Idiomarina loihiensis L2TR: one gene and its partner. Each later gene encodes a partner of the first gene's protein in a complex. Links are inferred from orthologs where the notes say so. Each region holds a gene or a part of one and is shown in the gene's direction. Other genes may lie near its edges. The genes, in order: dinB and dnaN.

Region 1 (15,857 bases):
CGTCTCTTCTTTAAACGTCATTACGCTCTCAGCCAGAGCAATATATTCTTCAACGGTTATGTCTTTGGCATTTTCGGGATCAACCGACAACAGTCCTTTGAACTTCTCCGCCTGCTCATCGGTAAGCTTTGAGGTATCAATCGCAGGCTCCGGAGGCTTAGTCTCGTTTACTTTCGGCTTTTCTGTGGGCTCGGCTACCACTGTCGATGATGGTTTTTTTATGGTGAACGAGAAATCACTGATGGTTAAAGGTTTCATAAACACCTCCTGTGTTAACCCTTTATATCGGCGAATTATTGGGCAACTTTAATATTCGAAAGTAAAATTACCAGTAATTTTCAGAGGTCACATTACCAGGCTTACGGCGGGTGTTTTTGGCAAGCCCTAATTCCGCAAGCGCAGCGCGTGACTCTTTTATCATGTCGGGGTTACCACAAAGCATGACTTGCGCGCTAGTGTCTAACGGCGTTTCAAGTGCGTTGCTTAACTGTCCTGAGTTGATCAGTTCAGGAATGCGCGCAGAGAGAGCTCCGGGAATGTTTTCACGGGTAATCACCGGTTGATAGCCTAACTGCCCGGGGTATTCTTGTTGCCACTGCTCTATTTGCCCCTGATAAACCAGGTCTTCTGCCACGCGTACACCGTGCACCAGATTAATCCGTTTAAATCGTTCCCACGGCTTTTCGGTTCTTAGCATAGAAATGAACGGACCAATGCCGGTTCCGGTAGAAAGCATCCACAAGCTGTCGCCGTCCGGCACTTCATCCAGCGTGAAAAAGCCACCTGCGGGCTGAGTTATGTACACGCTGTCACCCGGCTGTAACTGAGCTAACTTGGTACTGACCTCGCCATCTTCCACTTCAGCAATCACAAAGTCCAGTATGGCTTCGTCCGGAGCGCTGGCTAGTGAATAGGCGCGCAACAACTGTTCACCACCAATATTCAAACCCAAACGCACAAACTGTCCAGCCTTAAAATCAAACGGCTCAGCCACAACTCTTAAACTGAAAACGCCAGAACTCCAACGGTAATTCTCGACAACTTTTCCACTAATCCATTGGATCATACGGCTGACTTAGTCCTTGTTCTGGTTCTTGGTCGCTTCCAGCTCTTTTTCTAACAGTTCAACGCGCTCGCGCAAACGCAGTAACATTTGCTGCTGCACGTCCAGTTCTTCGCGGGTGACTAAGTCGAGTTTTGACAGCTGTGATTGCAGTGTTTGCTTAACCCGCTGTTCCATGTTTCCGGCCAGTTCTTTCACGCCGGCAGGCATGCTGTCGTTAATTTGGCGAGCAATATTCTCTATTGTTTTGTTGTCCATAAGTCTCTCTTTGTGTAAATCGTTGCTTATGCGTTTAGCTTAGCAGGAGATTCAGGTAAAATCCGAGCTTCTTATCAGCTTTTTCACGAATCAGGAACTCCGCGGCGCCCATGCTGAACGATCGCCAGAACCAGGCTGTACATTACATCCAGGGCCCTTTATTGGTGCTTGCCGGCGCTGGTAGTGGCAAAACCCGGGTAATAACGGAGAAAATTGCTTACCTGATCCGCCAGCAAATTTACACCGCCCGGCAAATTGGTGCAGTAACTTTTACCAATAAAGCCGCCAAAGAGATGAAAGAGCGTATTGCGCAAACCTTACCGAAAGCGCAGCTGCGCGGTTTAACCGTGTGCACTTTTCATACTTTGGGCTTGAATATTATTCGTCGGGAACTCAGCACTCTGGGGTTTAAGCCCGGCTTTTCATTATTTGACGACCAGGACACCTACGCCCTGCTTAACGCCCTGACTGAAGAGGTATTTGAGGGCGACAAAGCGCTGATTCAAGCCTGTCAGCACCAGATAGGCCACTGGAAAAACGCCATGCTGTCGCCGGAGCTGGCTCTACAAAAGGCGTCGAACGATCAGGAAAAGGCCTTCGCGCAGGTCTATCAGCAATACCAAAACAACCTGAGTGCCTGTAATGCCGTGGACTTTGATGACTTGATCCGCCTGCCGACGCAGTTACTGGCGACCAACGAAAACGCCCGCGCACGCTGGCAGAAAAAGTTTCAGTATTTATTGGTGGACGAATATCAGGACACCAACACCAGCCAGTACCAACTGGTCAAGTTACTGGTGGGCGAACGCGCTCGCTTTACCGTGGTGGGCGACGACGATCAGTCCATTTATTCATGGCGTGGTGCGCAGCCTAAAAACCTGGCCTTGTTGAAGCAGGACTTCCCACAGCTGGACGTGGTTAAGCTGGAGCAAAATTACAGGTCGCACGGGCGTATTCTGAAAGCCGCCAATATTCTCATTGAGAACAACCCACACGTATTTGAGAAAAAGCTGTTCTCAGAAATGCAGTACGGCGAGCCGATAAGCGTTATTTTTGGTCGTAACGAAGAGCATGAAGCAGAGCGTGTGGTTGCCGAAATTGTAAAACAACGGTTCCTTCGCAAAACGCCGTATCATCACTTTGCTATTTTATACCGGGGTAATCACCAGTCGCGCTTGTTTGAAAAAGCGCTGATGAACAACCGCATCCCTTATAAAATTACCGGTGGTCAGTCGTTCTTTGCCCGCGCGGAAGTCAAAGACATTATGGCGTATCTGCGGTTGCTGGTGAACCCTACCGACGACACCGCCTTTCTGCGCATTATTAATACCCCGCGGCGCGGCATTGGCCCGCAGACCGTTGAGCGTATTGGCCGCTTGTCGCAGGAGTTAGGTTGCAGCTTATTTGAAGCCTGTCAGTCGCCCCATTTAAAAACGCAGCTTAGCACCGGTGTGTTTCAGCATGTGGACGTGTTCCGCAACATGATAGATACCCTGGCCCGCCGAGCCGATCATCAGGAAGACGCCAGTGACGCAGTAAAACAACTGCTAAGCGAAATTGGCTACGAAGACTGGTTGTTTGAGCAAAGCCCCAGCGCGAAAGCCGCCGAAATGCGGATTAAAAACGTGTACGAACTGCACCGCTGGGTATCGGACATGCTAAAAGGCGACGCCGAACATGAACCCATGGAATTGAATCAGGTGGTCAGCCGCTTGTCACTGCGCGATATGATGTCCCGTAACGAAGACGACGAGCAGTTTGAACAGGTGCAGCTAATGACCTTGCATGCTTCCAAAGGTCTGGAGTTTCCACAAGTGTTTTTAGTGGGTATGGAAGAAGGCCTGCTTCCTCACCAAAGCAGTATTGATGAAAATAACATTGAAGAGGAACGCCGCCTGGCTTACGTCGGCATTACCCGCGCCCAACATAAGTTAGTCTTTACTATGGCTAAAGAGCGCCGTCAGTTTGGCGAAAAAACGGAGCCACAACCCAGCCGCTTTTTGCTGGAGTTACCGCAGGACGATTTAGAATGGGAACACCGCAAGCAAAAGTCCGACGAGGAACGTGAAGAGCAACGAAGTCAGGGTTTGGAAATGTTGAAAAACGCACTGAAAAAGTAGTGCCAAACTAAGCGGATACGAAAGAGGTGTCGTCGTCTTTGGCTACAGTGCCTTCATAGTTTTCGTCAATGAAGCTGCCCTGCCCCATCATAACACCTTGCTTTTCCACATCATTTTTTTGCGTTTCGGTTTCCAGTCCATCGGCATAAACAGCAATATCGAGCTCATGACACAAGGTCACAATGTGCTTTAACATGGCCTGCGCCCTGTTATTGCTGCTCAAACGAGCAATATAATGGTGGTCCAGCTTAAGTATGGTAAACGGAAAGTTATACAAGAACTGAAGCGGCCCGGAGCCACTGCCAAAGTTGTCTATAACCAGCTTAAAGCCAAATTCGGAAAGCCGCCTTAAACTGGCCAGTACCCGGCGGCCGTCTCTGACCAGATCAGTTTCATCAAATTCCAGTGCGATGTTCTCTGGTTTAACACCGCTTTCAGTCACGATATTCACCAGCTCATTCAAGTGACTGGTTTTCAATAAATGCCGCACAGATAAATTCAGGTGCAGCATAGTTTCAGCACTGACACTATTTTCAACAAGCCACTGGCTGGCTGCCCGTAAAGCAAAGCGGTCAAGCTTCACAATAAGGCCGGTGCGCTCGGCCAGAGGTAACAACTCTTCACTTTTAAAGCTGTAGCGCGGGTCTTCCCACACCAATTTAGCTTCTACGGCTTTGACCTCGCCTGTTGTTAAATTCACTATTGGCTGAAAACTGACAGCGAAATCTTTCTCAACTTTCGCATGGCGCAGTGCCGTTTCTTTACGAACACTGTCCACCAAATTTTCATGCATGCTGTCATCAAATAATACATAGCGTCCACGCCCCATACCTTTAGCCTGATACATGGCGGCATCTGCGTCGCGTAACAGCCGTTCAGCCGAATCGGTCTCTTCCAGACACTCGGCAATACCGATACTGGCGCCGGAGTAATGCTCTTGTCCGTTCAGGTGAAAAGGCTCACTCATTTGCTGGATCATACGCTTGGCAACGTCTTTGGCATCATCAATACTGGTAATGGTATCCAGCAGAATAACGAATTCATCGCCACCTAAGCGCGCCACCATATCGTTGTCACGTACGCAGTCACCAATACGCTTGCTGACTTCCAGCAAGAACTCATCGCCAGCAGAATGTCCAAGCGTGTCGTTTATATTTTTAAAGCGGTCCAGGTCAACAAATAGCACCGCAAAATGGTGCTCAGGGTGCCGTCGTTTATGCGCCACGGCCTGCTGCAAACGTTCATTGAACAATATGCGGTTAGGTAAGCCGGTCAGGTTATCGTGGTGCGCTGCGTGGAATAAGCTGGATTCGGTCTTTTTCCGTCGTTCTATTTCGGACACCAGCTCTTCGGTACGCTCCGCCACTTTCTTTTCAAGGAACTGGTTTACTCGCTGAATTTCTTCCGCTGAGCGTTTTCTGTCAATGGCCACGGCAACGTGTTGCGAAACAAAATTCAGTAGTTCTAAATCATCACTATGGTATAAGAAGTCACCGTCGTAGGTCTGGACCGCAATAACCCCAAACACCTGCCCGTTCATCATTAAGGGGCTACCTAGCCATTGCTTAGCCAGTTTCATGCCACCGTAGCCCAGCTCAATCTCGTTTTTCTTCAGCAGTTTTTGACGTACAGGAGCGTCGATAAAGGCCGGTTCACGCATTTTAATAACGTATTCGGTTAAACCTTTGCCGGCTCGTCGGCATTCAGCTTTAGCGCCTGTTTCATCCACATGGTAGGGAAAATGTATAAACTTTTTATCGTCTGATAAAAGCGCGACAAAGAAGTTGTCGGCATGAATCAATTTGCCAATTTGCCTGTGCAACTGACGATAAAAGGCGTTCATATCGTCAGAGGTATTGGTCAGTTCGGAAATAGCAAAGAGCACCGAGGTTTGCTGCTCAGCCCTTTCACGAATGGTAATTTCGCTCATTAAGCTTTCATTCGCATGGCGTAGTTCAGCTGTCTGGTGCTCTATTTCGCTTTGCATTAAGTCGCGCTGCTTTAAACGCTCTAAGGCATTCACCACGTGTTGCGATACAAAGGTAAGCAAATCTTCATCTGAGGCGTCATAACGAACGTCAGCGCTGTAGCTCTGCACCACCATAACACCTATGGTCACGTCACCACGTTTTAACGGAACACCTAACCAGTCCTGATGTTCTGCCCCTAAGCCTTCTATTTCGGCGTTATCAATTAAGCGTTGGTACACTTCCGGCGGGCAAAGCAAAGACTGGCCTTTTCGCAAAACATAACCCGTTAAGCCTTTCTTCAATTGCTCTATAGGAATGCGTTCAAATAAGGTGTCCTGATCAATTTCATCGACAAAATAAACAAAATCGACCAGCTCTTCCTGAGGTTCGTAAAGGCAAATATAAAAATTACGGGCGTACATCAGCTCGCCGATAATTTCGTGCAGAGACTGATAAAAGTTGTCCATTTCGCGCGCAGAAGCCGCCAGTTCCGATATTCGGAACAGCGCTTTTTGTACGACTTCAGCAGACCGATACTTTTGGGTCAACCCCTTTAGTCGGGCGATGACTTTGTGCAAGCGTTCATTTTCAGTTTTTATATTCTGAAGCTGTTCCTCGCTATGCGTACGGTCTGTCATTCAGGTTCACCCTTAGACACTGACACTCCTTGCCGCGAAATACATTTTGTTAACACTTGTTGCGTTTAGTAACAGTCGTACAGTATAGACCTGTGTCAAAAAATAGAAAAGATCTGGTTAAAAATTAATTAGCGAAGGAAGTTAAGAGAGCGAATTAACGTCGATTGACACAAAAAAGACCACCGGGTGGTGGCCTTTTGTTACTGAAGATGCAAATAAAACTAAATTTCTTCAGTCATGTAATTTATTGCAGCTTGAATTTCTTCTTCTGAGCAGTCGCTACAGGTTCCTTTAGGCGGCATGGCATTAAAACCTTCAACTGCGTGCTTCAATACCGTTTCCATGCCCTGGTCTAAACGTGGTTGCCAGTCGGCAGCGTTGTTTCTTTTTGGAGCTCCCATAACACCACTGGTATGGCAGGCTGTGCAGTACTTATCATAAACTTGCTGGCCTGAACGCGGTCCACTGCTTTCTTCAGCAGCACTGCTTTCACCAGCCACATAATGTTTTCCCAAAGGCTTAATACGCTCTGCAATCGCTTCACGTGACATATCATCCTGCACTGATGCCGCACTAATACTCAGCGCAAACAGCATTGAAATAGTGCCTAAAACGCTCTTAACGAAAAATGAATTCATAGCTTTCACTGGTTTCTCCTACAAATGGCTGGTGTTCTTGCACGCCCAGTTAGTGGATGCGATTATAACCACAAATGTGCAAAGGATAAACACTTGGCTGAAATTGCTCGCAAAATAGCTTTGCTGGATTTGGATGCGTTCTTTGCTTCGGCTGAAGAATTACGCGATCCAAGCCTGAAAACACGCCCTTTTGCTGTCGGTGGCGGTGGTGAACGAGGGGTCGTTGCAACGGCAAATTATCTGGCTCGTCAGTTTGGCGTTAAAAGCGCGATGCCGGGTAGTCATGCCCGCCGTTTGTGCCCGCAATTAACCTTTATAAGACCCGACGGCAACTACTACCGAGAACTGTCCGACAAAGTGCTGGATATTTTGCGTGAATTAACGCCTCGCATTGAACCTGCTTCTATTGACGAGTTTTATCTGGACTTAACTCATTTGGAAGGCTTTAAAGGCAGCGCAACTTTGGCCATGGACTTTGTTCGAGAACAAATTAAGACGCTGGGGATAACCGGCTCTGCCGGCATTTCAAACCAGAAAATGGTAGCCAAAATTGCCAGCGAAGAGCGCAAACCCGATGGTCAGTTTGTGGTTCGTCCGGCGGAAGTTATGGACTACATTGCGGCATTAAACCTCAAACAAATCCCCGGTGTTGGACCTAAAAGTCAGCAAGTGCTCACTAACTATGGACTCACCACAGGAAAAGACATCCAGAATATAGAGCTGCAGCAATTACAGGCCATTCTTGGTGATAAAGCCGGGTATGTACTATTTGAGCGCTGCCATGGGCGGGATCGCCGCGAAGTTGTTACAGAGCGCATTCGCAAAAGTGTCGGGGTTGAACAAACCCTGGCAACGGATATGCGACTGGAATCGACAGCTCAGGCTTATGTTCAGGACAATTTATTACCGAAACTGCGTCAACGAATGAAAATTACTCACTGGCGCGAGCAGCCCATTCGTAGCCAGACACTAAAGCTGAAATTCTCGGACTTCACACAAACAACGGTCTCACGTAGTGCTCAGTTTATTTCACCCAGCCTGTTTTATCAGTTATTAGATGAAGCCTGGCAGCGTGGAAAAGGGAAAGGGGTAAGGCTGTTGGGGATCAGTGCAACATTGCCTGACCCCAACGAGCAATTACAACTCGAACTCGAGCTGGATTAGTCTTATTTCACTGTAATAGTGATTTTTTCTGAAACCACGGCCGGGTTATGCGGTACGTGGTTCTTATCGCCTAAGATAATTTGTAGCGTATGTTCACCCGGCTCTAAAGTCACGGTAGTTTCCGTCTGGCCACCACCAAAATGAGTCACATCACCGCCCATAGGCTTGTCCATGGCTGGTAGTTCGTCTTTATCAACCAGCAAATGGTGATGTCCGGTATTCTTCACATCGACACCGGCCGGCGCTACGCCCATACCGCTTAAGCCAAACTTCACTTTAAAGGTTTTACCAACCACTTCCCCGTTTTGCGGAGAAATAATATAAGCCTGGGCTTGCTCTGATGATTCTGTACGTTCTACTGCCTGAGCTGTTGTTGCCAGAACAGGTCCACCAAGTAGTGCTATGGCGCCAATCATCCATGCTTTGTTCATAGGTTTGCTCCAATAGTTGATTTCGATCAATTCAGTTTAAACTGTGTTACCAATTGTTCCAAGCGTTCAAATGCCGTATTCAGCTCACGGCAAGCTCGCTTAGTATTATTTAGATTGTCTACGCTCTGATCGTTCATACTGCTTATATCCATAATGTCACGATCGAGCGTTTGGATCACTGAAGTCTGTTGTTCGGTTGCCGACGCCACTGAATGATTCACATCGTCGATGGTAACAATAATGGCGTTAATTTCAGACATGTGCTCAGCTGACTCTTCCGCGCTTAACACACAGGCACTGCTTATTTCCTGACTTTCCTGAATAACCTGAACAACACTGCGTGTTCCGGCTCTGACCCGCTCTATCATTGTCTCAATTTCGCCTGCCGACGACGAAGTCCGCTGAGCCAGGCTACGCACTTCATCCGCAACTACCGCAAAACCACGACCAGCTTCCCCTGCGCGTGCAGCTTCTATAGCCGCATTCAGAGCCAGCAAGTTGGTTTGCTCAGTTATGCCTTTAATAACTTCAATGATCTTGCCAATGTTCTGGGTGTCTTCATCCAGGGTATGAATTGCCTGGCTGGAGGCATCCATACGTTCCGACAAGTGCTGAATCTGCTGGCGATTATGTTGCAAAGAGTCTCTGGCAGATGACGCTTTTTCGGTACCTGAGCTTGCCTGTTCGGAGGCTTTTGCGGCATTCTCGGCAATTTCATGAGCACTCGCGCCCAGTTCATTCACCGCCGTTGCAACAGAACTGGCTTTTCCGGCCTGTTCGCTGCCGATGTCCATTGAATCGTCACTCGCTTTAACCATGCTGCGAATGTTGCCTTCCACTTGTTGTGCGGCCGCATTCACTTCCAGCAAGGCTTGCTGGATTTTCTCAATAAACTCGTTCATACGGCGTGAAACAAGGCCAAATTCATCGTCGGATTCAACCGGCAGCCGCTGCGTTAAATCGCCCTCGCCGCGGGCCATATCGGTTACCGCCTCATTTAAGCGACGCAAAGGCTTGAGTAATAAGCGCAGTAACCAGGTCAAAGAAACGACAACCGCGACAATACCGATTACCAGATAGATTATGGCTGTCCAGGCAAAGGATGAAACGTTGCTATACGCCTTCTCACGGTCAATGACGACTCCCAAATACCATTCAACTCCCTGAATACCCTTTATTTTATGGAATGACACGAGGCGGTCTGCTCCATCAATACGGTATTCGGAAAATTCAGAGCTAAAAGCAACTGACTGACCAGCGTAATCGTTCACAGATTTTTCAATCCAGTCTTTGTTGGGGTGTGCCAGAATATTTCGATCACCGCTAACTAAGAAGGCATAACCCAGACCCATAAAATCGATGTCGTTAACAATGTTAGAAATCTCATCCAGCATCATATCGCCACCGGCAACTCCCACCAGCCGGCCATCGCGACGCATGGGTACCACCGCAGTAATGGTCAACTCATTGGTGGTAACGTCAATATAAGGCGCAGTATAGGTTGGCTGCCCCTCATCAACCGCCAGCTGGTACCAGGGACGGCTGCGGGCATCGTAATCGTCCGGCAGGTCGATGCTGGGATCATCGAGCAGAAAAGTACCGTCGAGCAAACCGTAATACACATTTTTGAACTTACCGGCGGCTTTGGACTGTTGAACCCGCTCTAAAGCACGGTCTGTGGAATCATCAACACGGTAAGCATCGGCGGTTGCCTGAACAATGCTCATGCGATCATCAAACCACTGCGAAATATTGTTTGATACTGAGTCAGACAACGCCTGCATTTGATGCTGTAAATTACTGCGGGTTTGATTCGACATCTGCAAAAAGTTGGTCAGCGTGAAGACACCCAGCACAAGCACCAGTATCAACGACGCAACAATAATAACCTTTTGCGTGAACTTTAATTTCTTCAGCATCTTGAGAGTTTCTCTTGTTATTGTTCTTATAGGCTCATTCGTTTGTCAGCAGATTATCCCACTTGAATATCGGTTTCCGGAAAGCGTATATGCCGTTTTCTTGGTGTCGCCAAAAAATAGGCCAACGTTAATGGCCCAACCCGCCCCGCGAACATTAAAAACACCAGAACTAACTGACTTGCCCCGGTCACTTCTGCAGTAATTCCCCGCGATAACCCGACCGTCGCCGAAGCCGACAAAACTTCAAAGGTTATATCTATAAACGGCAGCGGATTCAAAATCATTAGGATAAAGATTCCGAGGAACATCAAAGTAAGGGTAACCAAAGTGACCGCAAGAGCTTTCATAACCAGCTCCTGAGGTACCGTGCGGTTCAACAAAGTGACATACTCTCGACGGCGGAGAAAAGCATAAGTGGCGACCAGTAAGACAATAAAAGTCCCCAGCTTGATGCCTCCGGCCGTACTCATTGAGCCGCCGCCAATTAGCATCAGCAACATAGTATAAACTGCGCTGGCTTCTGTCATTGCCCCGGTATCAACCGTATTAAAACCTGCGGAGCGAGGCGTAGTAGCCTGAAACCAGGCTGCCATCGCCTGGTCACCAAAGCTTAAATTGGCAAAGGTGGCCGGGTTATTCATTTCCAGCAGCCAGATAATAGCAACGGATAAAACATTAATAATTAATGTCGCCCACAAAATAGCGCGGGTATAAACCGAGAACTTATACCAACGGCGCTTTTCGTATATGTTGGTAATAACCGAAAAGCCCAAGCCGCCAATGACAAATAAAATACTGATAATAAGATTAACCGGAATGCTGTCGGCGTAATCCACAATTCCGTTGGGCGACAGCACAAAGCCTGCGCTGTTAAAAGCGGATATGGCGTAAAATATACTTTCAGCAAAGGCATCGACGAAACCTTTTTCCTGCCACCAGGTTATTGTCAGACCAACCACCGCTATAGCCTCAACAATCAGTGCCAACGATACCACCGCTTTTGCCGTACGCCCAATGCTGGCAAGACTGGTTTGCTGCATAGCCTCTTTTGCCAGTACCTGATGCTGAATCCCGACATGGCCGCCTATCGAAATAGCAGCCAATACCGCAAATGTCATGAAGCCTAACCCGCCCGCCTGAATTAACAGAGCCAAAACGCTCATTCCAAACGGTGTATAAGTAGCCCCCGTATCGACAACGACCAGCCCAGTCACGGTAACGGCAGAGGTCGCCGTAAATAAGCTTTCCAGCCAGGTTATTGGTTGCTCAGTTGAGAAGGGTAACTTTAGTAACAAAGTACCTAATAAAATCAGACAGGCAAAGCCACCGGAAAGAATAACCGGAGGGCTGGCTTTAAAAGCTCTACGCCTTTTACGCCCGGGACGACGATACAACCAGGCTATTGAAGGAGCCCACTGTTTCATGAAGGTTCTTTTAGTTTAGGAGCAACAGATTTTAATGCTTTCAAACTGCCGGCCATCACCAAGGTTTCGTTACCCTCAAGCGTCATTGATAAAGAGGGAGTCACAGTCACCTCATCGCGACGCTTTATTAACAATACATGAAAAAACTCACTGTCGTCCGGCATAATGTCGTCGAGAGTTTTTCCTTTTAAATACTCACCAATACTAATTTCCACACAGAACCAGTTATGACCCAACGACATATACTCGTTCACCATAGGATAATTCAGCGACTGCGCTACCCTTATTCCCATTTCTTCTTCCGGGTGAATAATACGCTTTACACCCAGTTTCGATAAAATTTGATGGTGGGATTTAGAGGTCGCTTTGGCCCAAATTTCTTTCACACCAATAGTTTTAAGGTGTAGAACACACAATAAACTGGCTTGCAGATCTTCCCCAATAGCAACCAGAACTACCTCGCAGTTAGTTAAGTCGAGTTCTTCCAATGCTTTTTCATCAGTCACATCGGCAATGGCAGAATGCGTTAACACATCTGCCATTGCTTCAACGGCTTTTTCGTCTGAATCAACGCCTATGACACGATGTCCGAGATCGAGCAGTTCTTTTGAAGTTCGGGCACCAAAACGCCCCAACCCTATGACACCAAATTCTGCCATGTCAGACTCCTATTGTGCTTTTGCCGGTGCCAGGAACAAGGCGTTCATCAGCAAGGTATTTAAGCCGTCCATATAGGCACGGTACGTGGGTTCCTGAGTAAAGCTGATAATCATGCCTTTACCGCTTGGCTGCCACATTAGCAGTGGCTTATAAGGTAATTGCTGCGCTATATCGTCCCATAAAAAGCCACTGGCTAACAGGCTATCCGCGCCAGCAAACCACGCAATGTTGCGACCGTGATCAATATCAATGGGGGTAAATACGTCATTGCCGTTATAAATACTCACAACCTGCGGTTTAACGCCGGCGCTTAACCAGTGTTTTGTATCCACTTTGGCATTTAATAACGCACCGGGCACCCAGTCGGGGTCAGCGCCGTGCGGTTTTATCTCCGTTAAGAGCTGCTCGCGGCTTTCAATCACTTTACCGTCAACTTTAATTTCTTCGTCAGGCTCAGTAACGCCCTCTTCCGGCACTTTGCGTTCCAGTTGGGTATTAAGCAGACCGGTTTCAACCGCCCAGGCAGAAGCGCTGCCTAAGGTCAGCAACACACCGCCATCCGACACCCACCGTTGAATCTTTTCAACGCTTTTGTCGTTAAATACGCCAGAATAAGCACCTTCCGGTAATATCAGAACATCCAGGCCATCAAGGTCATTTTGCAGTAACTGCATGGTACGAATAGCCGTTACCGGGTACCCCATCTGACGTTCAATCACAAAGCGGGTATGCCCTGCACTGTAAGGGCTAACCGGCTCATCCCAGGCAATAGCAATGTTCGGTGCTTCCAGTTTGCTTACGTTGTGCGAACCAAAATTAGGTCCTTCTGTCATCCAGCTTGTATCAACACCTTCAACGGTTGCGCCTGACGCCTCAGCGAGCTTTTGTAATTTAGTCTGCAAGTCATCAGAGTTGTCAGCGCGGGTTAAAATCAATGAGCCACTGGGGAATTCACCGGCACTTTCGTGGGTGAAGGCTAATTCGCTTTGGCGAACCTCCAGACCTTCGCGCAATGCAGCAGTGAGGAAACGTCCTGCATTCATATCCCCCCAACGAACCAAAAAGGTCACTTTGGCGTCAGGGTTAATCACTTTGCCAGGCTCAATGCGCCCCTCTTCTACAAAGGCTGTGGCGACGTCAGGTAAGTCATCACAGGTGTGGCTGTCGACATTGAACATCAACGGCAGTGACCAACCGGTTACGTCGTAAATTTGGTCCGGCAGGTTATTGTTACGGCGCTGCTCCTGCTCTGCCAGGAAGTCATCCGCCATATCCACTTGCTTATCCATTAAGGTGCGTATCATGCGGTGTGCAGGTTGTGCCATATCAATGATATAAGCACCAGCTTCATAATCAGTACCGCACACATCAAACGCCTTTTCCGCCTGCTTCACTTCTGCACCCTGTTCAACCAGTAAAGAAGCCAGTTTACGTGCGGCAGCCGGGTCGTCCTTGGCGGGCAGAATAATAGAACGGACATCACCGTCTTCGCCGGCTTCAACCGCTGACTTGCGGTATTCCCAGAACTTCTGCAATAAGGCTTCGCGACGCTCAGAAACTGTCTGAATCGTCGAGATAGACGCTATAAAATGCTGCTGAACACCATCGGCGTAGGTCAGTACGTCACCGTCTGTACGGTCAAACAAATGCCCGCGCGCTGAAGCCATCTCGTAGGTCATTGCAACTGAGCCCTGATACAGCGGCCAACTGGCACCGTAGCCCGGGTAAAACGCATCGAAAATTTCGCGGGTAAAATAATCAAAGCCCTTTTCGTCGAACCACTGGCCGTTATTTTTACCAATCCAGTTCAGCGTTTCGCGTTGTGACTCGGTAATCAGTGGATTATAAGGCCGAGCCTCTGGGGTGAAGTAATAAGTGGAATCGCCACCCATCTCATGCAGATCAACAAACACCAGCGGATAGTATTTTAATAAAGCATCTATTTGCCCGCTAATTTCAGGCTGAGTCAGTGCTATCCAGTCGCGGTTCATATCAAACAGGTAGTGGTTCGTGCGTCCGTTAGGCCAGGGTTCGTTGTGCTCCGCACTGCGGCGATCGCCTGAGTGCTCAAGCCCAACACTCATGTAATAACGATCCACAAAGCGGGCACGCCCGTCCGGGTTTTGCAGTGGATCAATGAATACCATGGTGTTATCTAACCAGCGTTGGGTCTGCTCACGCTGGTCATGCAGCAAATGATAGGCGGTTACCATAGCGGCTTCCGGTGACGAAATTTCATTGCCGTGAACGCCATAGGACAGCCAGATACTACCGGGCAATTCGTCAATTAACTGCTCAGCCTTATCGCTGTCGGTTTTGCGCGGGTCGGCTAAGGCCTGCATGCCCTTCATAAAACCGTCAAAGTCAGCCATATTGTCTTCACTGGAAATAACCGCGTAATAAAGCGTACGCCTTTCCCAGCTTTTGCCGTACTCAAGCAATTTTACTTGTTTGGGATAAGCCTGCTGCAGAGCTTCAAAATAACGGCTCATGTCGGCCGGGCTGGTAATTTTAGTGCCAAGCGGATAACCCAGGACCTGCTCAACAGTCACTTCTGAATTACTGTAGTTCGCTTCGGGAAGTAACGAACTCTCGCCCGAGAGTTGTTGTGCTTGAGTCGGCATGACCAACCATGAGGCGGCTATCAGCGCCGCAAATTTGAGACTGCGCATCTTCATTCCTGTTGTTTTATGCACTTTTAAACTGTGCTTGGGGTTTCTTTTTATGTCTCTCTAATGTAAAAGCTTGAACAAGGGAAGTGAAGCTCAATTTAGGCGCTATGAATAAAAAGACTCAATTAACCACTCTGCTGGCGGCTATAGCCACAACGCTAATTTTGGCAGGATGCCAAATAACACCTAATAACGTAAAACGCGTGGTCAATTCCGGCGTGCTTAGCGGTAGCGACCCAAGCGCCGTGGTGGAGTCTATGGCACGTGAACGTTTGCATAGCTACCGCAGCAACCCACAACTGCTTATTAGCGACATTGAGGACTTACGCGAGGCTTTGCGCGACCTGCGTGCCGTTGCTGAAGCCATTTGGGGCGACGAGGAAAACACGGTTCCCAGCTCAAAAAAGTACGTTAAATACAGTGATAACTTTCATGCCAAAGCCGTTGTCGATTTTGAGCAGGGCCTGCTGACCGTTGCGACATTGCATGACAGCAATGATCCAGCCAAAACCCGGGAACAACTCAAAGCCGCTATTGTGCGTACGCTGTTAACGCCAACCGACCTCACTGCCGTTGATATTTTTACCGATAAAGAGCCTGAACGGACAGGAAAACCGTTTTTGCGCGGACAAGTTGTTGACCAGGACAATGTGGTAGTCGAATACGAATGGCGGGCCAATCGCTTTGCCGAGTATTTGGTGAAAAACCAGTTGCGCACCCGGCGCGCCAAAAACAACAAGGTGTATGAGGTTCAAATTGCTTTGGTCGATGAACACCAGGAGCTGCGCAAACACCAGTATGCCGACTACGTGATAGCCGCAGCGCGACGCTATAACCTGGAGCCTGAGCTTATTTATGCCATTATTGAAACCGAAAGCAGTTTTAACCCTTATGCGGTGA
Region 2 (15,777 bases), 220 kb from region 1 along the record:
TTTATTCGGTAGACTGGGTGCGTGACAAGTACCTGAAAACCATTAATACCTATTTAGAAGCTTTGTGTGACGACAAAGTACCTAATGTAGTTTTAAAAGTTGGGGAAGCGTCACCAACACAGCGTGACAGCGGTTCACCGCAACGCGCTGCTGCAACCCGCAGAAAAACACCTAACTTCTCATCCGGTAATACCGATGTGGAAGTGCCTTTTGAAAGCAATATTCATCCGGAATACACCTTCGATAACTTTGTTGAGGGTAAATCAAACCAGCTGGCGCGTGCGGCTGCTATTCAGGTAGCAGAGAATCCTGGCGGCGTTTATAACCCCCTATTTGTTTATGGTGGTACCGGCTTGGGTAAGACTCACCTTTTGCATGCGGTCGGTAATGGCATTATGGCGCACAAAAAGGACGCCAAGGTGTTTTACATTCGGGCCGAACGCTTTGTGCAGGACATGGTGAACTCTATTCGTAACAGTTCAACCAATGAGTTTAAGCGTTACTATCGTTCGGTAGATGCGTTATTGATTGATGACATTCACTTCTTTGCGAATAAAAAAGGCTCGCAGGAAGAGTTTTTCCATACCTTTAATGCGTTGTTGGAAGGTAATCAGCAAATCATTATGACCAGCGATCTTTATCCGAAAGAAATAGACGGAGTTGAAGATCGACTGAAATCTCGTTTTGGCTGGGGCCTTACCATTGCCATTGAACCCCCGGAATTAGAAACCCGGGTGGCTATTTTAATGCGTAAAGCTGACGAACGTGGCTTACATATGCCACACGAAGTTGCTTTTTTCATAGCTAAACGTTTGCGTTCAAACGTTCGGGAGCTGGAAGGTGCATTGAACCGGGTTGTGGCTAATGTGCAACTCACAGGACGGCCTATAACTATAGATTTTGTCCGCGAAGCTTTGCGTGACCTAATTGCCGCTCAGGAAAAATTGGTTACTATTGATAATATTCAGAAGACGGTGGCGGAATACTATAATATTAAGTTAGCCGATATTTTATCAAAACGCCGTAGCCGCTCTGTAGCGCGTCCGCGGCAGTTAGCAATGGCCTTAGCTAAGGAACTGACTAATCATAGCTTACCGGAAATAGGCGACGCGTTCGGCGGTCGGGATCACACAACGGTTTTGCATGCTTGTCGGAAGATACAAGAATTAAAAGATGCGCAGCACGACATTAAAGAAGATTATCGAAATCTAATTCGTACATTGTCGTCATAAAAGTATGTCGTTATAAACAGGGGACTCAGTCATGAAATTTTCAATTAACCGCGATGCTTTTTTAAAGCCGCTGCAGGTTGTAAGTGGCGCTGTTGAACGGCGGCATACCTTACCAATTTTGTCGAATTTGTTGCTTCAGGTCGATAATGGTCAGCTTAAATTAACCGGAACAGACCTTGAGGTTGAACTGGTTTCGGCTGTACCGCTCGAGTCAGCGGATATGGATGCGGCTGTTACTGTACCGGCCAAGAAGTTGCTGGATATTGTGCGCAGCTTACCTGAGGGCTCTACCATCGAGTTTACCTCTCAGGAAGACAGTGCCACGGTTAAGTCTGGTCGCAGTAAATTTAAATTGAGTACCCTGTCTTCAGATGACTTTCCAAATATCGACGACTGGAAAAGTGACATCCATCTGGTAACAGAGCAGGCAGTATTAAAAGATTTAATGTTGAAAACGCATTTCTCCATGGCGAATCAGGACGTGCGCTATTATCTAAACGGCATGTTGTTCGAAACCGATAACGGTATGTTGCGTTCCGTAGCGACCGATGGCCACCGTTTAGCCATGAGCACTTGTGCTATTGACCAGCCAGGTTTGGCTCAACGCCAGGTGATTGTTCCGCGCAAAGGTGTTGTCGAATTACTTCGCTTGTTAGGTGACGACGATCAGGAAGTGTCAGTGTCGATAGGAAATAACCATATTCGTGTCGAAACGCCAGAGCTTGTTTTTACGAGTAAGCTGGTAGATGGTCGTTTCCCTGATTACCGTCGTGTCTTACCGAGCGGTGGAGACAAAGTTATTGTTGCCCATCGCGATGCGTTGCGGCAGTCCTTTGGGCGAGCATCAATTCTTTCTAATGAAAAGTTTCGCGGTGTGCGTTTAAACTTGAGTAGTGGTGAACTTTGCATTACGGCAACGAACCCCGAGCAGGAACAAGCGGAAGAAGTCATAGAAGTGGATTATCAAGGTGATGATCTGGAAATTGGTTTCAACGTTAGCTATTTGCTCGATGTCTTGAATAACATTGATGACGAACAGGTTTCTTTTACACTGTCTGATTCAAACAGTAGTGCATTAATTGAACCTCAGCACGACGAGTCTTGCTGTTACGTTATTATGCCGATGCGTTTGTAACCTGCCTCATAAATGTTCATTGAGACGTTGAATTTAAGCCACTTCCGAAATTTTTCAGAGGTGGCTCTATCTCCCAGCCCCAAAATTAATATCATAACCGGCGATAATGGCTCCGGAAAAACCAGTTTGCTTGAAGCTATCTATTTACTCGGTTTTGGACGTTCTTTTCGGCCGGGAGGGTTTCGTCAGTTGATTAAAGAAGGGAACTCTGGTTTCACCGTATTTTGCCGTTCCCAAGATTACGCTATAGGTGTAAGACGTAGTACCGATGGTGAACAGTCGCTTAGGTTGAATGGCGCCAACGTTCAACGCATGTCAGATGTCGCCCGCTTGGTACCGGTACAACTCTTAACGCCAGAGTCCGTCGATATTCTGCTGGAAGGTCCAGGACAGAGAAGACAGTTTATAGATTGGGGAGTGTTCCACGTGGAACACTCCTTTTATTCTGACTGGGTTGCATATACTCAACTCCTGAAGCAAAGAAACAGCTTACTCAAGCAACGCTCGCTTCCTGTAAGAGAAGATAGGTATTGGAAAGAGCAGTTAGCTTATTATGGTGAGCGCATTAGTAAAAGTCGCGAAAAATACCTAGAAGAACTGAATGATTATATACAAGAACTAGCGAAATCTTTTCTCTCCGATGTTACAATGGAGGTTCGATTAAAATCGGGCTGGGATACTAGCCAAAGCTTATTTGACGCCTTAGAAAGCCATACAGAGAAAGATAAGAAATACGGCTTTACCTCAGTTGGGGCACATAAGGCAGATATAAAAGTGATAGCGGATGGGGTGGAAGTAAAACATCGCCTGTCTCGCGGGCAATTAAAGACCGCGATTACCGCTTTAAAGTTAGCGCAAGGGAAGCATTACCAAAAAATAAAAAGGCAACCCTGCATTTATTTAGTCGATGATTTAACGTCAGAGCTTGATTCAAAAAATCAGGCGTTACTCTGTCGTGAGTTAGAAAATCTAGACGCACAAGTGTTTATCACCGCAATTACTGGAAAGCAGTTGTCGGATAAATTTCAAAAATCACCCCGAATGTTCCACGTGGAACATGGGGTAATAAACGAATGATATCGAGATAATACTATGGAAGAAAATAATTACGGTTCATCGAGTATCAAAGTTCTGAAAGGGTTGGATGCGGTTCGCAAACGCCCGGGTATGTACATTGGTGACACGGATGATGGAACTGGTTTGCACCACATGGTTTTTGAAGTTGTCGATAACTCTATTGACGAGGCCTTAGCGGGTCACTGTTCAGAAATTATGGTTACCATTCACTCTGACGGTTCAGTTAGCGTGAAGGATGATGGTCGCGGAATTCCAGTTGATATACATGAAGAAGAAGGTGTTTCAGCTGCACAGGTTATTATGACCGTATTGCACGCCGGCGGTAAATTCGACGACAACTCTTATAAAGTATCCGGTGGTTTGCATGGAGTTGGTATCTCTGTTGTAAACGCTCTATCTGAAAAGCTGCAATTGACCATTCGCCGACAAGGCCAGGTTTACGAGCAGACTTATCATATGGGAGAGCCTGACAGCGATGTAAAACCTGTTGGTGATACCGATACTACAGGTACAGAACTGCGGTTCTGGCCTAGCCACGAGACTTTTACTGATACTGAATTTCACTACGATATCTTGGCAAAACGTCTTAGGGAACTCTCGTTCCTGAACTCTGGTGTTGGTATACGGTTGCGCGATGAGCGTGACGACCGCGAAGATTTATTTAAATATGAGGGTGGTATTGCCGCCTTTGTTAATTACTTGAATAAGAATAAAACACCAATTCACGAGAAAGCTTTTTACTTCACAACACAAAGAGAAGACGGTATTGGTGTTGAAGTGAGCATGCAATGGAATGACTCTTTCCAGGAGAATATTTATTGTTTCACCAATAATATTCCTCAACGTGATGGTGGTACACACTTAGCCGGCTTCCGTGCTGCGTTGACGCGCACATTGAACTCCCACATGGAAAAAGAGGGGTATAATAAAAAGTCTAAAACCTCTGCAACAGGTGATGATGCGCGAGAAGGTCTAACCGCCATTATTTCTGTTAAAGTCCCTGATCCTAAGTTTTCGTCTCAAACAAAAGATAAACTGGTTTCTTCTGAAGTGAAGTCTGCTGTTGAACAGGCAATGAACGAGCAGTTAGCGGACTATCTATTAGAAAACCCGGGCGAGGCGAAACTTATCATCAATAAAATTATTGATGCCGCAAGAGCCCGTGAAGCTGCTCGTAAAGCACGAGAAATGACCCGTCGTAAAGGGGCTTTAGATATCGCGGGTTTACCCGGTAAATTGGCAGATTGTCAGGAAAAAGATCCGGCACTGTCTGAACTCTATATTGTGGAGGGTGACTCTGCAGGCGGTTCCGCTAAACAGGGTCGTAACCGTAAAAACCAGGCTATTCTGCCCCTTAAGGGTAAAATTCTTAACGTAGAAAAAGCGCGTTTTGACAAAATGTTGTCTTCCGTCGAGGTTGGTACATTAATTACTGCTATGGGTTGTGGTATTGGCCGTGATGAGTACAACCCGGATAAAACACGTTATCACCGTATTATTATTATGACGGATGCGGACGTTGACGGATCGCACATTCGTACTCTGCTGTTAACGTTCTTCTATCGTCAAATGCCTGAAATTATTGAGCGCGGATATATCTATATTGCTCAGCCTCCGTTGTACAAAGTGAAGAAGGGCAAGCAGGAAGTTTACATTAAAGACGACCCGGCATTGATCCGCTATCTAACCAGCCTGGCTTTGGATAATGCATCGCTGCACGTTAATGAAACTGCGCCAGGTATTTCTGGTGAGAAGCTCGAAAATTTAGTTAACGGCTATCAGATGGCTCAGGAAAATATTAAGCGTTTAAGTCGTCGTATGCCTGAGCGTTTCTTACAGCGTCTGTTCTATGCTCCTCGTTTAACGGATGAGCGTTTGAAAGATAAAGATTACATGGAGAAGTGGGTTAAAACATTGAACGATGACTTAACCGCTCGTGAAATTAACTCGGCAACTTATACCGTTTCTTTGCATGAAGATACTGAACGCAAGATGTGGTTACCGTCGACGACGATTCGTCAACACGGTGTCGACACGGATTACCCGCTGAACTATGAATTCTTAATGTCTAAAGACTACGAACAAATAGTGACGCTTGGCGAAGAGATTGACTCTTTGGTTGAGCCGGATGGCTATGTGCTTCGCGGTGAGAAGAAGCAGCCAGTTACACACTTTGTTGAAGCTGTGGAATGGCTTATTGGTGAATCTAAGCGTGGTTTATACGTTCAGCGTTATAAAGGCCTGGGTGAAATGAACCCTGACCAGCTGTGGGAAACTACGATGGATCCTGATACTCGTCGTATGCTTCAGGTAACGATTGAAGACGCGATTGGCGCTGATCAGCTGTTCACCACGTTAATGGGTGACGAAGTTGAACCGCGTAGAGCCTTTATTGAATCCAATGCTCTTAAGGTTGCCAATTTGGACGTCTAGGCTTAACAGCGACATTAGCAAGCGACAGGCAACAAAAAAGCCGGCTCATGAAAATGAAGCCGGCTTTTTATTTATTAAAAATCAAAGCGTTAGTTACTGAAGCAAAGAAATATCCGCTATTTCTAAGAACAGCTGACGCAAGCGGAACAGCAAGTTGAGGCGGTTAATTCGGACTTTATCGTCGTCGGCATTGACCATGACATGCTCAAAAAACGCATCCACAGGCTCTTTAAGCTCTGATAAATGCGTGAGAGCGTCACTGTATTTACCAGCGGCAATCAGTGGCTTAACAGCGCCTTCCGTTTGTTTAACCAAACGATAAAGTGTTGTTTCAGACTCTTCCTGTAGAAGAGCTTCATCCACGTTACCGGATATCTCCTCGTCTGATTTTGCCAGAATATTACCTACGCGCTTATTGGCTGCGGCAAGGCTGGCTGCAGAATCCATAGACTTAAATGACTGAACAGCCTTTACTCTTTGGTCGAAGTCCGTTGGCTTAGAGGGGGAACGGGCAAGTACCGACTGAATAACATCGACGGTAATGCCTTGATCCTGATACCAGGGACGAAAACGACCGAGTAGAAAATCGAAAACATCAGTAGCGACAGTGTTATTCGATAGCTTGTCACCAAAGCCTTCGACGGATGCCGCTAACAGTTCATGTAAGTCTAATGAAAGCTTACGTTCTACCAGAGTACGCAGCAAACCAAGAGCGGCGCGGCGCAGAGCGAATGGGTCACGGTCACCTTTAGGTACCTGACCAATACCGAATATACCGACCAGTGTGTCGAGTTTGTCCGCTAAAGCGACGGCACAAGCCTCTTTAGTTAAAGGCAGTTCGTCACCGGAAAAACGAGGCCAGTAGTGTTGTTCTATTGCTTCAGCAACAACCGGGCTTTCGCCATCGTTCAAGGCATAGTGTTTACCCATAACGCCCTGGGTTTCAGGGAACTCAGAAACCATATCGGAAACCAGGTCAGCCTTGCACAGCAAACCTGCTCGTTCTGATGCTTTTACGTCGGCAGTTAACTGGTTTGCTATTTTCCCTGCTAACACCGATATACGACGAGCTTTGTCGCCAATACTGCCCAGTTGTTTTTGGAACAGAACAGAGTCCAGCGCAGCAACTCGTGATTCCAGAGTCACCTTTTTGTCAGACTCAAAGAAAAACTGTGCATCCGCCAGGCGAGGGCGAACGACTTTTTCGTTACCTTTAATGATCTGCTGAGGGTCACGGCTTTCAATATTGGTAATGAAAATAAACTGTGGCAGTAAGTTACCTTTGCCATCTTCTACCGGAAAGTAACGTTGGTCGTCTTTCATGGTAACGATAAGCGGCTCTTTTGGTACCGCGAGGAAACCTTGATCGAAACTGGCTGTTAAAGCTACCGGCCATTCCACCAGGGCTGCAACTTCCTCAACTAACTCGTCATCCTGAATAACCTGGCCGCCGAGTTCTGAGGCAAGACGTGATACTTCCGACTGAATGGTTTCAATACGCTCTTCGAAGTTAGCGATCACTTTCGCTTCACGTAGCTTAAATAAGTAGTTGTCGACATGATCGAGCTCAAAACCTTGGGGCGAATGGAAGCGGTGACCTTGAATAAAACGGGCACTCTTAGTTTCCAGGATTTCAGCGTCAATCAGTTCGCTGCCCAGCATGACGGTTAGCGTGTGCACAGGGCGAATAAATTGCGCGGTGCTGTCACCCCAACGCATCGGTTTCGGAATAGGCAGAGCTTTAATTGCTGCTTCCAAGATACCCTGAACTAAGACAGATAGCGCCTGACCTTTTACTGTCGCCTTATGCAGTAACCATTCGCCTTTGTCTGTTTTAAGCCGGTCAGCCTGCTCTACAGTAATGCCGTTGGAGCGAGCCCAGCCTTCGGCAGCTTTAGTTGGCTTGCCGGTATCGTCAAAGGCCACATTAATTGCTGGCCCGCGCTTCTCGACTTCTTTGTCCTGCTGTTCGGTTTCAACTTGTTTCACCAGAACGGCTAGTCGGCGAGGGGTTGCATACGCCTCGATGCTATCAAAACTGAGTTCTGCGTTTTTTAAGCCTGACTCAATACCCGACTTTAAGCTGTCACGCAGCGACTTTAAGGCTTTTGGAGGAAGCTCTTCAGTACCTAACTCAATTAATAAGTTTTCTTTTTGCACGCTCTGCTCTCCTTAGTTCGCTGCTGGTTTGTTTTTATCGTCGGCTAAAGGGAAGCCAAGAGCTTCACGCGTCTGGTAATAGACTTCGGCAACGGCTTTTGCCATGGTTCTGACGCGAAGTATGTAGCGCTGTCTTTCGGTTACAGATATCGCGTGTCTGGCATCGAGCAGGTTAAATGCGTGAGATGCCCGCATAACCTGCTCGTACGCGGGTAAAGCCAGAGACTTCTCTATTAACAGCTCACATTCTTTTTCGCAGTCGTCGAAGCGGCGGAACAACACGTCAACATCGGCATATTCAAAGTTGTACGTCGATTGCTCAACTTCGTTCTGATGGAAAACATCCCGATACAAGATTTTACCGCGCGGGCCGTCGGTCCAGACCAGGTCGTAGATGCTGTCCACGCCCTGAATGTACATAGCTAAACGCTCAAGGCCGTAGGTGATTTCTCCGGCCACGGGACGACATTCGATACCGCCTACCTGCTGGAAATAAGTAAACTGAGTGACCTCCATACCGTTAAGCCAGACTTCCCAGCCCAGACCCCAGGCACCCAGAGTAGGCGATTCCCAGTTGTCTTCTACAAAGCGTATGTCATGAGTCAGTGTGTCAAATCCCAGCATTTCTAAAGACCCCAGATAAAGCTCCTGAATGTCCTTAGGCGATGGTTTCATAATGACCTGAAACTGATAATAGTGCTGCAGGCGGTTCGGGTTCTCACCATACCGGCCATCGGTCGGGCGGCGGCAGGGTTGCACATAGGCAAAACTGGCTGGCTCCGGACCTAATGAGCGCAGAAAGGTCATTGGATGAAAGGTACCCGCACCAACCTCCATATCCAGTGGTTGAACCACGGCACAGCCTTGCTGAGCCCAGTAATCCTGAAGAGCAAGAATAAGCCCCTGAAAGGTTTTCACATCGTACGTCGACATACGCATTCTCTGCTTTGTTATTTGTGGTTGACCGAAGGTCGAAAAATATGCGTAGATTATACCCTCTGAATCGCCTTGGTTATAGGGGAAGGCATGACAAATAATCAGCCAGAACGGTGTTCCTGGTGTGAATCTGCTGACGACTACCGCGCTTATCATGACAATGTTTGGGGGCGTCCGGTAAGCGACCCGATAGAACTTTTTGCTAAATTGTGTCTGGACGGGCAGCAGGCGGGACTCAGTTGGTTAACTATTCTGCGCAAACAGAGTGGTTACGAGAAAGCCTTTTTAGGCTTTGACCCACAAGCTATTGTGGCTATGAGTGACGCTGATCGTGAATTGTTGTACAGCAACCGTGATATTATCCGTAGCAAGGCCAAAATTGATGCCATTTTTACTAACGCTGAAGCGTATATAAGGTTAGAAGAAAAGGGCGTTAAGTTTGAGCGGTGGCTGTGGGAGTTTGTAGGTGGCTCACCGATTATTAATGCGTACTCGACGCAAAGTGAGATCCCAACAGAAACAGAAGCTTCCCAAAGCATGGCAAAAGCGTTAAAAAAGGAAGGCTTTAAGTTTGTCGGACCGACCATTTGCTATGCTTTTATGGAAGCAGTTGGTATGGTGAACGACCATGTTACTAGCTGTCATTGCTATCAGCCTGTTGCTGACCAAATGAAACAGTTTACGTTGTAAAATGAGCGAAGGAAGAATGATAGAAATTACTCTTGCGGACTATAGCAACCCCAAACACCGTAATGCCGTTATTGCTATGTTAGATGCTTATGCCAAAGACCCAATGGGTGGTGGTGAGGGCATATCAGATGACGTTAAAGAAAGCCTGATAGACGAAATGGCAAAACGAGACCATGTCTTTTCTTTGCTGGCCTACGATGGTGACACTCCGATTGGCGTTGCAAACTGTGTAGAAGGCTTTTCAACCTTCGCAGCAAAACCGTTAATGAATATTCATGACATAGCCGTCATTCCAGAGTACCGGGGACAGGGCGTTGCGCGTAAACTTCTTGAAGAAGTGAAAACACTTGCAGAGTTCCGCGGTTGCGTGAAGCTGACACTGGAAGTGCTTGAGAACAATGACCGGGCGAAAAAAGCCTATGAGAACTTCGGCTTTGCACCTTATGAATTAGGTGACGTAGGTCAGGCCGAGTTTTGGGAAATGTACTTGAATAAAGACAAAGCCTGACATCTAAGCATCAGGCTATTAATGAGATTTCCTAACCCAGTAGCGGTAGGGGATTTCTTCGGTTTCAGAACCAACCAATTCATGCTCCATAAACTCGCAAAAGCCCGGAATATCCCGGGTTGTTGCGGGATCATCCGCAATAATCAGTAACACCTGACCAACATCCATTTTACGAATAGCCGCACGAACTAACATTACGGGCTCTGGGCATTTAAGGCCTAAGGTATCGAGTTCTTTGTCGCAGTTAATCTGGGTCATGACTTCTTTCAAAGATGTTAAGCGAAATTGCCGAGTAGTTTAACACTTTCGCGCTTAATAGGTGAGGGGGAGTGATGGATTGCGCCGCTGTTTGTTGGCGGGAAAGACTCAGAAACTGTCTGCAGCCATGGATGGCTGCAGTCAAGCCCCCAAGAATGGGTTCACGGCGTGTTTCTGAGTCTTTCCTGACAATAAAAAGGGGCGAGCCTTCGCTCCCCCCTTCCTCTGAGCAGTTAAAGTGTTAAACCGCCCTAATTTTTCTGTTTCTTTTAAACGCGTTCGAAGACAGTAGCAATACCCTGGCCAAGGCCAATGCACATGGTTGCTAAGCCAAGTTTCGCGTCTTTCTCTTCCATTAAGTTGATTAGCGTCGTTGAGATACGAGCGCCAGAACAGCCTAATGGGTGACCTAAAGCGATAGCACCGCCGTTCAGGTTCACTTTCTCTTCCATCTTGTCGAACAGTTTTAAACCTTTAAGTACAGGCAGTGACTGTGCGGCAAAGGCTTCGTTCAGTTCAACAACGTCGATGTCGTCAATAGACACACCAGCACGCTTCAGCGCTTTTTCTGTTGCCGGAACCGGTCCGTAACCCATAATGGATGGATCGCAGCCTGCAACGGCCATTGAACGGATTTTAACGCGTGGCGTCAGACCCAGTTCTTTGGCTTTGTCAGCAGACATAACCAACATGGCTGCGGCGCCGTCTGACAAGGCTGACGAGGTACCAGCGGTTACCGTACCGTTAGCAGGGTCAAACACTGGGCGAAGCTGTGACAAGCCTTCAGCAGTGGTTTCTGGGCGAATCACTTCGTCTTCAGTAACACGTACCAGTTCGCCGTCGGCGTTGTGGCCATTCATTGCGTAAATCTCTTTAGCAAAGCGGCCTTCAACCGTCGCCTCGTGCGCTTTTCTGTGAGAGCGTGCACCAAATTCGTCTTGTTGTTCGCGGGTAATACCGAACTTACGAGATAACAGTTCAGCGGTCATACCCATGCTGCCCGAAGCTTTTGCAACAGACTTGTTCATGCCCGGGTGAAAGTCGATTCCGTGGGTCATAGGTACGTGACCCATGTGCTCAACACCACCGGCCATAAAGATGTCGCCGTCGCCGTTCATAATAGCGCGCGTAGCGTCGTGCAATGCTTGCATTGATGAGCCGCACAGACGGTTAACGGTAACACCGGCTACTTTGTGTGGAATGCCGGCAATTAACGCTGAGTTACGCGCAATGTTGAAGCCTTGCTCTAAGGTTTGTTGTACACAACCCCAGTAAATGTCTTCCAGTTCTTCCGGGTCAACTTCCGGGTTACGCTCAAGTAAGCCCTTCATCAGCGCAGCTGAGAGGTCTTCGGCACGAGTATGGCGGAAAACACCATTTTTTGAACGCCCCATTGGCGTACGAATACAATCTACTATGACGATGTCTTTCATTTTAATAACCTCCTCAAGCCTTACTTCGCGCTGGTTGTGTCAAAGTAAGATTTACCGGCTTTAGCCATTTCGCGCATGCCGTCGGTAACCTGATAAATTTCACCCAGGTGCGCGTACTTGTCTGCCAGTTGAATAAAGTTGTCCATGCCAAGCGTTTCCAGATAACGGAAAGGGCCGCCGCGGAATGGAGGGAAGCCTAAGCCATAAAGCAGCGCCATGTCTGCTTCGGCAGCAGAGCCAACAATGTCTTCTTCCAGACAGCGAACCACTTCGTTCACCATAGGGATCATGCAGCGTGCAATGACTTCATCAGCATCCAGTTTCTTGCCTTGCTCACAGCCTAATAGCTCGTAAGTGGCAGGATCCGCTTCTTTGGTTGGCTTACCTTTTTTGTCGGTGCCGTAAACATAGAAGCCTTTGCCGTTTTTCTGACCGTAACGCTCAGCAGCTGCCAGTTTAGCAATGGCGCTGGACTCGTCGCGTTTCATGCGGGTCGGGAAGCCTGCTTCCATAACAACGGTACAATGATCAGCTGTGTCTATACCAACAACATCGCTTAAGTACGCAGGACCCATTGGCCAACCGAACTGCTTCTCCATAACCTTGTCGATGCCGACGAAATCGACGCCTTCATCAACCATACCGGCAAAGCCTGCCAGGTAAGGGAACAATACGCGGTTAACTAAGAAGCCAGGGCAGTCGTTAACAACGATAGGGGTTTTGCCAAGTTTAAGCGCATAGGCGACTACCGCATTAACGGTGTCATCTGAGGTTTTCTCGCCACGGATAATTTCAACCAATGGCATTTTGTGTACCGGGTTGAAAAAGTGCATTCCGCAGAATTTCTCAGGGCGCTTCAGGTTCTTAGCCAGTTCAGTAATAGAAATGGTCGAGGTATTTGAAGTCAAAATGGCATCATCGCCAATTACGCCTTCAATTTCAGCCAGCACCGAGCCTTTAACTTTCGGGTTTTCGACAACGGCTTCTACGACAATATCGACGTCTTTGACTGCGTCATTCAGCAACGTAGGCGTAATAGAAGACAAGATTTTAATCATCTTCTCGTTGTTTACCTTACCGCGCTCAACACCTTTTTTCAGGATCTTGCCGGCTTCTTTCATGCCTAAGTCTAAAGCGTCTTGCTTAATGTCTTTCATAACAGCCGGTACGCCTTTAAGCGCTGACTGGTAAGCGATACCGCCGCCCATAATGCCGGCACCTAAAACACCTGCTGTCTTAATTTCTTTGGTTGCAGCTTTAGCGTATTTTTTCGACTTACCTTTAACTGCCTGATCCGCCAGGAAGATACCAACCTGAGCCTGACAAGCCTCGGTTTGGGTGAGGTCGAAAAACGCGTTGTTTTCAGCTGTTAGCGCGCCTTCACGATGCTCGCGGGCACCGTTTTCAATGGCTTCTAACGCTTTGTGCGGTGCCGGATAGTGCTTACCGGCCTTCGCTGCAATCATGCCTTTGGCGGTAACCAGCGTCATCATCAGCTCGGTGTCGTTAGCTTTCAGCGGCTCTAACTTAGGCTGACGCTTCGCTTTCCAGTCCTGCTGACCGGCTGCTGCGGCTTTAGCTAAGTTGAGTGCGGCTTTAGTCAGGTTTTCCGGTTCAACAACCGCATCCACAGCACCAACTTTCAGCGCATCAAGGGCTTTGTTGTTTTTACCTGTGGTTATCCACTCAAGCGCGTTGTCCGGACCAATCACGCGAGGTAAACGCATGGTGCCGCCAAAGCCCGGGATAAGACCCAGTTTAACTTCTGGCAGGCCGATAGTTGCTGTGGTGTCCGCAACACGGTAGTCACAGGCTAACAATGCTTCACAACCGCCGCCCAGTGCGAATCCGGTTACGGCTCCAACGGTTGGAACTGGCAGGTCTTCTAATTGATCAAACACGCGTGAGGCTTTTGCCACCCAGCTGCGGGTTTTTTCCTGATCAGAGAATAGCGTCAGGAACTCGGTAATGTCAGCGCCGACAATAAAGGTCGATTTGCTGCTGGTAACAATAACGCCACGTAAATCGTCAGTGTTCTGTAATTTTGTCAGTGCTTCACTGAATTCTTCTAATGTAGCCTGGTCGAATTTATTAACCGAGCCTTTCGCATCAAATTGTAATTCTGCGAAACCTGGTTCGATAAAATCGACCCGAATGCTTTCACCTTGATAGATCATCTTGGGTCTCCCACGACTTCCATTAATTTGTTGCTATAAAGAAACTGATTCTGCTATAGCTTTGGGTTAAGGTAGACAGAGTTTGGCGCGAATACGCCAATTTTTCAACGGTTATTTAAACATGCGTTTGAATTAATGAAAAAGCAGTCGTTTATCATACGTTACAGTGCGCCATTGTTTTTCGTGTTGTCCCTGTTAAGCATTGGTGCGGTTCAGTCTGAACCTGTTGATGCAAAGCAACGGGAGCAGCAGCGTGAGCTATTCAAAAAAGCAGAGTATGCGGCTAAGCGTGGTCGCCTGGGTGAGTATCGGCTATTACTTAAAAAGCTGAAAGATTACCCTTTGCTACCGTACTTGGAATTGGCTCGACTTGAGCAAATTGGATACCTGGCCAATGAAGACCGCGTTCTGGCTTTTCTCGATAAGTATGAAAAGACGCCCCTCGACTGGCAATTAAGACAGCCCTGGCTTACTTATTTGGCAGGGCAGGAGGAGTATTCTCGTTTTATTCGGGACTTCCGGTATCCGGGAACCTTAACTCACCGTTGTCAATTTATTGAGTCGCAGCGTGAAAAGGGTCTGGACGACGGGCCTTTCAGGCGTCAGGTTGATGCTATCTGGAAGCATGGGTTTTCGCTTCCTTCGGCTTGCGACCCCATTTTGGACGAATGGCAAGAATTGGGTGGCCGTACCGAAGACAAAGTTTGGGAACGACTGGAGTTGGCTGCTGAGCATGGTAACCCGACTCTGCTCCCGTATTTAACTGGTTTATTGCCTGAGTTACAGCAGTATCTGGGTGAGTTTTATCACAAGGTGAGGTATTCACCCGCCGCTATAGAGGACGACTCTTGGTACAAGGGGCGCTATCCTGGAAAAGAGGCACAAATAGTTACCTATGCTTTAACCAAGCTGGTTTGGCGTGATGAAAACATTGCTCTGCGAAGCTATAAAAAGCTGAGTTCACAATTGCCCTTTACTGAACAGCAAGAGGGCCGCATCGCCGAAGAATTTGCTGTTGCGTTAAGCTTAAACTCTCATCCCGAAGCTCGTGTCTGGCATGATCGCGTCCCGGTAAACGCGCTAAATGAACGAGTTTTACAGTGGCGTTTGGCTATTTACCTTAAGGACAAAGATTACGAGGGCCTGAGAGACGCGATTCAAAGTTTGCCGGTTGCCATTCGGCAGGGTAATCAATGGCGTTACTGGCTGGCTCGCTCACAGGAGATAACCGGTAACGCTTTGGCCGCACAGGAACTGTACGAAGATTTAGCCGACGAACGGCATTACTACGGTTTTCTGGCGGCAGCGCGGTTGCAGAAGCCGGTGAGCCTTGAACAAGAGAAACTTGAAGTCAGTGTTGTTCAGCTTGAGCAAATTCGTAATCATCCTAGCGTGCAACGTGCATACGAATTGATTCAATTGGAGCGTTGGGTCGACGCCCGGCGCGAATGGAACCATTTATTAACACAGCTTGATGGCGAAGAGCAGAAAGTTGCGGCATATCTGGCGAGCGAATGGGGATGGCACGATCAGGCGATATGGACCTTAGCGCAAATAGGGCACTTTGACGCTGTGGGCATTCGTTTTCCCTTAGCCTACAAGGATATACTAGGGCGGGCGTCACAAGCCGCAGGAATAGATGAGAGCTGGGCTTTAGCCATTACGCGCCGGGAAAGTAACTTTCGGCACGACGCGTATTCAAGTGCTGGTGCAAGGGGACTAATGCAGATTCTGCCTG

The links.
Region 2: the proteins of dinB (region 1) and dnaN are in contact, whole or in part, in a solved structure (PDB 1OK7), measured with the Escherichia coli proteins. The link is inferred for Idiomarina loihiensis L2TR from one-to-one orthologs.

Annotation. Positions count from the first base shown.
Region 1 is NC_006512.1:215,106-230,962, reverse strand. Bases 5,848-8,815 are described here. They hold dinB (DNA polymerase IV), read left to right. Parts: upstream 5,848-6,780; coding sequence 6,781-7,851; downstream 7,852-8,815. Other genes in these bases: IL_RS01020 (methyl-accepting chemotaxis protein), read right to left, coding at 8,309-8,815; IL_RS01025 (DUF4399 domain-containing protein), read right to left, coding at 7,854-8,282; IL_RS01035 (c-type cytochrome), read right to left, coding at 6,271-6,696; IL_RS01040 (sensor domain-containing phosphodiesterase), read right to left, coding at 5,848-6,049. Also shown: IL_RS01060 (hypothetical protein), read right to left, coding at 1-258; IL_RS01055 (ferredoxin--NADP reductase), read right to left, coding at 326-1,066; IL_RS01050 (accessory factor UbiK family protein), read right to left, coding at 1,076-1,321; DNA helicase Rep, read left to right, coding at 1,432-3,441; more of IL_RS01040, read right to left, coding at 3,449-5,847; more of IL_RS01020, read right to left, coding at 8,816-10,201; IL_RS01015 (TrkH family potassium uptake protein), read right to left, coding at 10,255-11,625; IL_RS01010 (potassium channel family protein), read right to left, coding at 11,622-12,284; IL_RS01005 (M14 family zinc carboxypeptidase), read right to left, coding at 12,294-14,957; IL_RS01000 (murein transglycosylase domain-containing protein), read left to right, coding at 15,065-15,857. UniProt on the Escherichia coli protein: Poorly processive, error-prone DNA polymerase involved in translesion repair and untargeted mutagenesis. Copies undamaged DNA at stalled replication forks, which arise in vivo from mismatched or misaligned primer ends.
Region 2 is NC_006512.1:495-16,271, forward strand. Bases 428-3,315 are described here. They hold dnaN (DNA polymerase III subunit beta), read left to right. Parts: upstream 428-1,263; coding sequence 1,264-2,367; downstream 2,368-3,315. Other genes in these bases: dnaA (chromosomal replication initiator protein DnaA), read left to right, coding at 428-1,232; recF (DNA replication/repair protein RecF), read left to right, coding at 2,380-3,315. Outside these bases: more of dnaA, read left to right, coding at 1-427; more of recF, read left to right, coding at 3,316-3,444; gyrB (DNA topoisomerase (ATP-hydrolyzing) subunit B), read left to right, coding at 3,460-5,877; glyS (glycine--tRNA ligase subunit beta), read right to left, coding at 5,971-8,037; glyQ (glycine--tRNA ligase subunit alpha), read right to left, coding at 8,050-8,970; IL_RS00050 (DNA-3-methyladenine glycosylase I), read left to right, coding at 9,064-9,663; IL_RS00055 (GNAT family N-acetyltransferase), read left to right, coding at 9,680-10,171; sulfurtransferase TusA, read right to left, coding at 10,190-10,429; acetyl-CoA C-acyltransferase FadA, read right to left, coding at 10,699-11,862; fatty acid oxidation complex subunit alpha FadB, read right to left, coding at 11,883-14,039; IL_RS00075 (transglycosylase SLT domain-containing protein), read left to right, coding at 14,175-15,777. UniProt on the Escherichia coli protein: Confers DNA tethering and processivity to DNA polymerases and other proteins. Acts as a clamp, forming a ring around DNA (a reaction catalyzed by the clamp-loading complex) which diffuses in an ATP-independent manner freely and bidirectionally along dsDNA.